DNA from 2 places in the Priestia sp. P5 genome. Region 2 is predicted to be linked to the other one. Evidence: riboswitches for the same ligand, from Rfam matches in the RefSeq annotation. Region 2 holds a riboswitch; the other holds the start of a gene.
What was found. A riboswitch is a leader RNA that binds a small molecule or an ion and turns the genes downstream of it on or off. The one in region 2 is predicted to bind cobalamin.
Positions count from the first base shown of each region.

Region 1: linked by a shared signal. The riboswitch ahead of nikA (nickel ABC transporter substrate-binding protein) and the one ahead of MMB69_RS23705 (HoxN/HupN/NixA family nickel/cobalt transporter) in region 2 are both predicted to bind cobalamin.

Region 1 is NZ_JAKWFJ010000005.1:98,296-102,728, forward strand. It holds gene MMB69_RS24675 (YfmQ family protein) at 1-149, shown strand, start outside; gene MMB69_RS24680 (hypothetical protein) at 292-465, shown strand; gene MMB69_RS24685 (GNAT family N-acetyltransferase) at 721-1,248, opposite strand; gene nikA (nickel ABC transporter substrate-binding protein) at 1,318-2,859, opposite strand; cobalamin riboswitch at 3,003-3,192, opposite strand; gene ftsZ (cell division protein FtsZ) at 3,195-4,199, opposite strand.
Region 2 is NZ_JAKWFJ010000004.1:65,523-69,955, forward strand. It holds gene MMB69_RS23690 (ABC transporter ATP-binding protein) at 1-409, shown strand, start outside; gene MMB69_RS23695 (undecaprenyl-diphosphatase) at 556-1,149, shown strand; gene MMB69_RS23700 (organic hydroperoxide resistance protein) at 1,301-1,720, shown strand; cobalamin riboswitch at 1,826-2,008, shown strand; gene MMB69_RS23705 (HoxN/HupN/NixA family nickel/cobalt transporter) at 2,142-2,939, shown strand; gene MMB69_RS23710 (M20 family metallopeptidase) at 3,169-4,332, shown strand; gene MMB69_RS23715 (DoxX family protein) at 4,401-4,433, opposite strand, start outside.

The DNA.
Region 1 (4,433 bases), on a different contig from region 2:
CGAAAAAAGGAAAAAACGATGTTCGATTATGCGTATACAGTTATCATGATCACGTCGATGTCGTAAAACAGTATAAAAAGAAAATTATTGCTTACAGCCTGCTGTCTGATCACCTTCAAAAGCAGTCCATAACAGCTGACCTAGCTTAAACCAGTCGCCTACAAGGCGGCTTTTTTAGTTTTTAGTTTTAGGTTGAAGCTACCTTATTTAAAAATACCAAACTTTAACATTAATTCTAATGCTATAATATAAATTAATAGAATTTTCTAACTTTTTAAGAGGTGATGGATAATGCTTTCTTTGTTAGGGTTTGGAATGATTGCGACTTTTCTTTCTTTTCAAATGGGCCTTTGGGACAACTATTGTCATGACGATTACAGCCATTTCAAAGAATGCTATTTCCTTTTAGAATACTACCATAAAAAGGAAGCCGACTACCATAAGGCAGTCGGCTCACACATGTAGGATATTGATTTAACACTAACAAAGTACAACACAACACTAGTAATTATATAATATATTTCATTATTTTGAAAGCGATTTCATATATATTTTTAAAAATATTTTGTTATTTGTTTTTCATAGAAAAAAACCACGCTTCAGCCAATTCGAAACGTGGTTCTTTTCTGTAAGGACTTGCCCTACAGGCTATAAATGTAAGTACGCTTATTATAGCATGAGCTCTTATCTAGATTCTATGGTAATTACTGTATAATATCGTTACATTACGACTGGTTGTATTTTTCTGTCCATGTGCAGCGTATTCCATGGCTCTTCCTGTTCAGCAAGCCTTTCGATAAAACCTTGTGAAGTCCAAAATGGGATAGCCCCCGGTAAAAAAGGATGAGTATGCAGATACAACGTGTCATAAAAATGATTTTGAGCAAATTGTTCCACTGCTTTTAACAGCTGCTGTCCAATGCCTAGACGCCGGTACGCTGGATCGACATAGCATTTTACAATCTCAGCTGCAGTTTTATGTTCATATTGCTTTTTTAATGCATGAAACCTTCCATCGTAAGCGTATAAACCAATTGTTCCAATTACTTGTTGATTTTCCGTAACAGCTGCAAAAAAAGCAGCGTCTTTCGCTTGAACGTAATGTTCATTAAAATGAAGCAAATCCACAGGAAGCTGATTTTTTTCCAGCATAGGAAATAGCTCATTCCGCATATTCATGACAAACTGAACCACTTTCGCATCCTTTTCTGTTACTTCTTTAATTTGATACATTTGTACTTCTTGCACGTTTACTGTCACATCCTTTTATCTATCATTGTATACTTTCTCGTTTTCCTATAGGAACAACAATATTGACTACGGCGTTACGTCTAAATGCTGAGTCAGCATATAATACTCACTTGGATTTGTTGTCCAATTTTTCACTTGTTGATTATAAGCAACAACAATGTTTGGATGTACAATCGATGATGTCAGCATTTTTCTATTAATCAAAGCGGTTGCTTGCTTGGCTAGCTGATTTCGTTTTGCGTCATCTACGGTTGAATTTAACTGTTCTATCATTTTTGTTAGCGTATCGTCATTAATCCGACTGGCATTTAAACCACCGCCCGGCAAATAGTTCGTGCTTAAATAATAGCTGGCATCCCCTCTAGGTGCTGTGATAAGGCTGTACAATGCTAAATCCCAATCATCTTTTGCCATTACATATTCATCGCTATCTTCAACTAGGTGAATCTTAATAGTAATTCCTAACTCTTTCGCATTAGACTGTATAAGCTGAGCAATTAAAGGCAGTTCTGGCAGAGAGCTGTATGTGACAAGAGAGAGCGATAGTGACTTTCCATTTTTGATTGCTTTGTCATTTTTGATTTGATAGCCTGCTTTCTCTAAATATTTTCTAGCAGATGTCATACCTCTTTGCTCGTTAGCAGTATTATCAGCAAAAGGAAATTGAGGTAAAAATGGACCTCGAGCCGCTGCCGCTTGATTGTTCATTATGCTACTGACAATTTCTTTTCGGTTCAATAAAGTATCGATAGCTTTTCTTACATTTTCGTCTTTTAATGAGTCATTGGTTTGATTATAAAGCAATAAATGAGTACGCACACTAGGTACTCCACTTACTTTGAAAGACGAATTCGCTTGTAAAGTGCTCAAGCTTTCTAAAGGCGGCCGATAAATAATATCCGCTGTCCCGGACTGAAGAGCCGCAACTCGCGCATTAGCATCTTCGTTAAATGCAAAGATCGCATTTTTCAATTTCACTTTTCCATTCCAATAATGTTCATATCTTTCTAACTTCACTTGATTTCCTTGATCGAAAGTCAAAACGTGAAATGGTCCTGTACCAATGGGCTTCTTAGCTATATTAGAAACATCAACATCTATAATAGCTGTGTTTGGATGCACTAACTCAGAAGGAAATTTAGGCATTGGTTCTTTTAATGTAATTGTCAGCGCATGACTGTTCGCTTTCATTTCTTTAATATTTAAAGCGTTTTTCATCGCATAGCTTTGATCTATCGTTCTTTGAAGAGAAGACTTAACGGCATTTGCATCCAGCGCTTTTCCATTTTGAAACGTGATGTTCTTTCTTATCATAAATGTCCATGTAAGGCCGTTATCTTTCGTTTCCCACTTTTCAGCAAGCCAAGGCTTTATTTTTAAATCGTCGCTGATTTTAACGAGCGTCTCCCCTACTCCCGCACGAACTGCTGTATAATTATCGTCCCTATGAGGATCAAGCGTTGCAGATGTAAAATTAAATAAAAACGTCACACTTTTATCCGTTTTCTTTCTTTCTTTTATACTTACGCTCTCTTCATTAGGAGCGCAAGCAGTGAGGCAAAGTAACACGAGAAATATCATAGATACGAGTTTTTTATTATTTATCATTGATTTTTCCACCTTCTATTTTAATACACAAAAAAGCACTTCTAAAAAGAAGTGCTTGTCTTCACAACAAATTCAGATAAACGTATCCCTTGTTTATCTTATTTTTGATTCTGCCAAAACACCTCCCTATCCTCGTAGGTTATTGTGTGCTGAGATTTATGGCAGGTCTCCTGGCTTCAAGTCATTGCCTTATACCGCCTTCCCGTCTCTAAATAGACAGTGGCTTTTTGACATAAGGCTCCTTGTTACAGTGGCGGGACCGCTCCGGATTTGCACCGGATTCCCTTTTAAGGCAATTGAAAAACAATTGCTACCATAAAAGCTGGTTATTTAATTTAGTAGCGTGCTCTTGAAACTCTAGAAGTAGAAGCTGATGGTGAAACATCTTCATCATCAAATCCAGTGGCAATAACGGTTACCATCATTTCGTCCTTTAAATCTTCATTAATCACAGATCCAAAAATCATATTTAAGTCCTGATCAGAAGCGGACGTGACAATATCTGCTGCTTCCTGTACTTCGTAAAGACTCAAGCTGCTGCCGCTCGTAATGTTCAACAGCACGCCTCGTGCTCCATCAATCGATGCATCTAGCAGCGGACTAGAAATCGCTTTTTTCGCTGCTTCAATTGCCCGGTCTGATCCGGAAGCTCGTCCGATACCCATAAGCGCAAATCCTTGATTAGACATGATTGTTTTTACATCAGCAAAGTCAAGGTTAATCAGCCCCGGCACAGCGATTAAATCTGAAATACCTTGAATACCTTGGCGAAGAACATTATCTGCTTCACGGAATGCTTCAAGCATAGGCGTCTTTTTATCGACAATTTCAAGCAAGCGGTCGTTTGGAATCACAATAAGGGTATCTACCGATTCATTCATCGCAGTAATACCGCCTACTGCTTGCTTCGTACGTTTATTTCCTTCAAACTTGAACGGGCGAGTGACTACTCCAATTGTTAAAGCATTTAGTTCACGGGCAATTTGGGCAATAACCGGAGCTGCTCCAGTACCAGTTCCTCCGCCCATGCCAGCTGTTACGAATACCATATCTGCGCCTTGCAGTACTTCTTGAATTTGTTCTCTGCTTTCTTCGGCTGCTTCTCTTCCCACTTCTGGATTAGCTCCTGCACCTAATCCTCGCGTTAAGGCCGCACCAATCTGCATTTTCACATCTGCTTTAGATAAGTTAAGCGCCTGAGCATCCGTATTAACGGCGATAAATTCTACTCCTTGTACACCGTGTTCAATCATACGGTTAACGGTGTTATTTCCTCCACCGCCGACCCCAATTACTTTAATTCGCACCAGTGGCGATACATCTGCATCAAATCCAAACATTCTAAGTTCCTCCTCAATGATCAAAATTACTTTCTCTTATTATCCGAAAAAACACGTGAAGAACCTTTTACTCCTATGTTTAACGCGTAACTGTTCTTTTGTTTTACAGATTTTATACACTTCTCTTTTAACCTTTAAATCTTTACATCTTTATGTAAATTTATTGTTGTTCTAAAATTAGTACGCCGAACTCTTTTATGGTTTTTCCACTCAAAATGGCATATAAGCTTATTG
Region 2 (4,433 bases):
ACTCCAAAATCAAGGCAAGACAATTTTTATGACGTCTCATAATTTAAATGAAGTTGAGAAGATTTGTACACGTGTAGCGATTATGAAAAATGGGGTCATTTTAACAGAAGGTACAATGGAAGAGCTGCGCTTTCAATATCAAGCGAAAAAAACGGTGATGATCAAACATGATCCTTATCCAAACAGTCGCAAAGAATACATTCAACAGTTTTTCCGTACGTTGAGTCCCGAAGTTGAATACCATCACATGTACACAAAAGTGATGCTTCAAAAAGAAAGAAATATTCCTCTTATTATTCGTGAATTGATTCAATGCGGCATCGACATTTATCAAGTTCACGTCGAAGAACCTTCTTTAGAAGAAATCTTTTTGCAAAAAAATATTGTGGATCACTCACAGGTGAGTTAATGAGCGACAGTCTGTTGATTTACTACTCAGCCTGACTACATTATCTATAAATACCAGTTAGGAAGCTTCTGACAAAAACATGTTCATTTTCCCAAGAAACTGATAAGATAGCTAATGACATTTAAAAATAAGAAAGGATTTCGATTATGTTATCAGCTATTAATTCAGTAGACTATACCATTTTCCATGCGGTGAATCAGTACGCCTCGCATGTGAAGTTTGTAGATTCGCTGATGGTATTCTTTGCAGATTATGCCCAGTATGTACTTATTGTTTTACTCGGCTTGTTTTTACTTATTAATAAAAACGGCAGCCGTGTTGTAGCATTTCAAGCTTTATGTGCTTGTGCCACAGGAGTCATTATCAATAAAGTGATTAGTTTATTTGCTTATCGAGATCGTCCGTTTATCTCTCACCACGTGAATCAGCTTATTGATCACGCCGCAAATTCTTCATTTCCAAGCGATCATGCTACATCTGCATTAGTTATCACTTTTACCATTTGGCTGCATTTCAAACGTTCAGGGCGCATGTGGGTTGTCATGGGCGTACTCATTGCCTTTTCACGCGTATGGGTTGGCGTTCATTATCCATTTGATGTGTTAACAGGAGCCGTTTTAGGCTGCGTGCTGGCGCTGTTTATTCATTATGTTATTTTTAATACGAAACTGATGAGGGCTATTACCAACTTGTCTATTTTTCGAAAATCAGCTTATGACGAACAGTCTCAATATTATTAAGAAAAAGTCGCAAATACGCGGCTTTTTTTATTGGGAAATTTTTAATGTATTCAATACTTGTTTTTTAAAATTAAATTGTGTACAATTAAATTACAGAAACGATAAATAAAAATTTTTAATAAAGTTAATGAAAAAGAGGAGAGGTTTATACATGAAAGCTTTATATGAAACAACAGTCGTTAACACAGGTGGAAGAACAGGAGAAGTTCACTCTTTAGATAACATCTTTAACTTAGACGTTGCAACACCTCCAGCGCTTGGTGGAGAAGCAACAACAGCAACAAACCCAGAGCAGCTATTTGCAGCTGGATACAGTGCTTGTTTCAACAGCGCGTTAGAATTTATGTTGAAAAAACATAACGTAGAAATCAAAAGCAGTGAAGTAAAAGCTACTGTTCAGCTGCTTCCTGATAAAGCTGATCAAGGAGTGAAAATTGGAGTAGCGCTTGAAGCTCATATCGAAGGCTTAGATTTAGAAACAGCTAAAAAATATGTAGACCTAGCCCATTCATACTGCCCGTATTCAAAAGCAATCAGCGGCAACGTAGACGTAACGGTAGAAGTAGTTTAATTGCTTTAAAAAGCCCTGCTAAGCATGTAAAGCTTAGCAGGGCTTTTTTATTTGAATTTTCTCTATTCATTTGTAAGAAGTACTAGTATAATGAGGAAGAAAATGAATCATTCGCACAGTTTAGGTGCTCTTACATAGCGTAAGAGGTAACAGGGAATCGAGTGCAAATCTCGAGCGGTCCAGCCACTGTAAGCAGGGAGTTTTCTATCTTATCGTCACTCAAAACGGGGAAGGCGGTAGAAAATGATGATCTCAAGCCAGGAGACCTACCTATTCTGTACACTTGACTCTTCTAGGAAAGAGGCGGTGTATCAAGGTACGCAGTGAGCAATTGCTGTTTATTTTCATATGCCGACACATCCTCAATTTCTATAGAATTGAGGCTTTTTTACGTTTTATTTTAAAAAAAGGAGTGTAGGAAATGGAAGGTTTATCAGTTTTTTTACTTGTCTTTTTATTAGGAATCAGGCACGGATTGGATGCAGATCACTTAGCTTTTATTGACGGCCAGACTCGATATAATTGGCGAATGGGCAGCCGTTTTGCCCCTTGGGTCGGAACGCTGTTTTCACTAGGTCACGGAGGAATGGTGGCCGTCACGGCCGGAGTGCTGGGCGTGGTGATGAAAAATTTTACGTTTCCATCATATTTCGATCATTTTGCATCTTGGGTATCCATTATCTCTCTATTTCTGATTGGGACATTAAACACATATCATTTGCTTCGAACTAAAAATAAAGAAGAAGATTTTCAGCTGAGCGGATTAAAAGGGAAGTTTATTCCGAAAATCGCAAAAGGAACAACGAATCCTTTTTTAATTATTCTTGTAGGGGCATTGTTCGCTTTAGCAGCCGAAACGGTCAGTCAAACGGCGGTGTGGTCTCTAGCCGTAGGGAACGCAGGCAAGTATACGCCGCTTTTGTTGGGACTAGTATTTATGTTTGGTATGATGCTCACAGATACAATCGATTCGATGATTGTACATAAAATGGTGAATGAATCGAGCAAATTTGGACAATCTGCTTCCCGCTTGATGGGCTGGGTTATTGTTGTCCTCGCGTATGGTGTGTCGTTCTATTTAGCATTCACTTTCTTTAACCCATGGGCCGAAGTAAACTTTGAAATGGTTGGCGTTATTCTGTTTATTTTTTTAGTGTCTATGTTTGTTTTTGTGAGTGTGAAGTCAAAAGGGAAAAATATTAAAATAAATGTCAATTAGTCAAACGAAAGCTTTAATCTGTTGAAGATTGAAGCTTTTTTGTATGAATTTGTTGAAGTTTATGGCTATTTTCGGTCGGTTATGAATAAGTTAAAGTATTATCTGTATTTAAAGGATGGAAAATTGTCTGAAAACCATTATAATTAAGGATAATTTAAGGTCGTTATGTGAAACGTAGAACATAGTTATACGTACGATAAATGAAAGCATTTAATGCAAGCAGCAGGGGTTGTTTGGAGGAGGAATTGATTTGAGTCAGGTAATGGTAGAACAAAGCGTGTTTAGTTATTTAAAAGAACACGAACGAGATATGCTTGAAGATTTAGTTGGATTTGTGAAAAAAGAATCACCGTCCTACAGTAAAGAGTTAGTAGATCAGTGTGGAATGTATTTAACGCAGCTGTTTCAAAAGCGGTTAGGGGTAGGGTACGAAATCATAGAAGAAAAAGAAGTAGGAAACCACTTGAAATTTACGATTGGAGAAGGAGAAAAGCAGCTTTTAATTATCGGTCATTTTGACACGGTATGGGAAAAGGGAAGGCTGAGTCTAAGAACAGAGGGAAACAAGCTGTACGGTCCGGGAATTTTAGACATGAAAGGCGGCATTATACAATCTATATGGGCGATTAAAGCGATTCAAGAGCTTGGCTTATCGCTGGATAAAAAAATTGTGTTTTTTTGCAATTCTGATGAAGAGATTGGGTCAATTTCTTCTAAAAAATACATTGAAGAAGAAGCACAAAGAAGTGAAGCAGTGCTAGTAGCGGAACCGGCGGTGGCGGGTTCAGGTGCGTTAAAAACGTCCCGCAAAGGAGCGGGGATCTTCACCGTAAAAGTATGGGGACGAGCAGCACATGCGGGTAATCACCACAAAGAAGGAATCAATGCGATTGAAGAGCTGGCGCGTCAAGTGATTTTCTTGCAGGGCTTAACAGATTATGAAAAAGGTACAACGGTGAACGTTGGGACATTTACGGGAGGCAGCGGTACAAATGTGGTGCCGGAATATGCAGAAGCGCACGTGGATTTACGTGTTTCTACAGAAGAAGAAGCAAAACGCATGACGGATATTATTTTGAATTTAACACCCATTTTAAAAGGAATTAAGCTCGAAGTAACGGGAGGCATGAATCGTCCTCCGATGGTCAAGTCTAAACAAACGGAAGAGTTATTTGAATGCGCTCAGTCAATCGCGGCCAAACTGGGTATGAAATTAGAAGAAGCAGCTGTTGGAGGCGGAAGTGATGGCAATTTTACAGCGGCCATTGGCGTTCCCACGTTGGATGGATTAGGAGCATGCGGAAAAGGAATACATGCGGAATATGAACATATTCAAATTGATACGTTGTCCGAGCGCTCTTCTTTATTTGCGAATTTGCTGCTGCAAATATAAAAAAAGCCCGCCTCAAACGGCGGGGACTAATCTGAAAGCTTATATTAGGAGAGTATAAGCTTTCTTTTTTATTTACTGCTTTCTTCTTGAAGAGAAAAGGC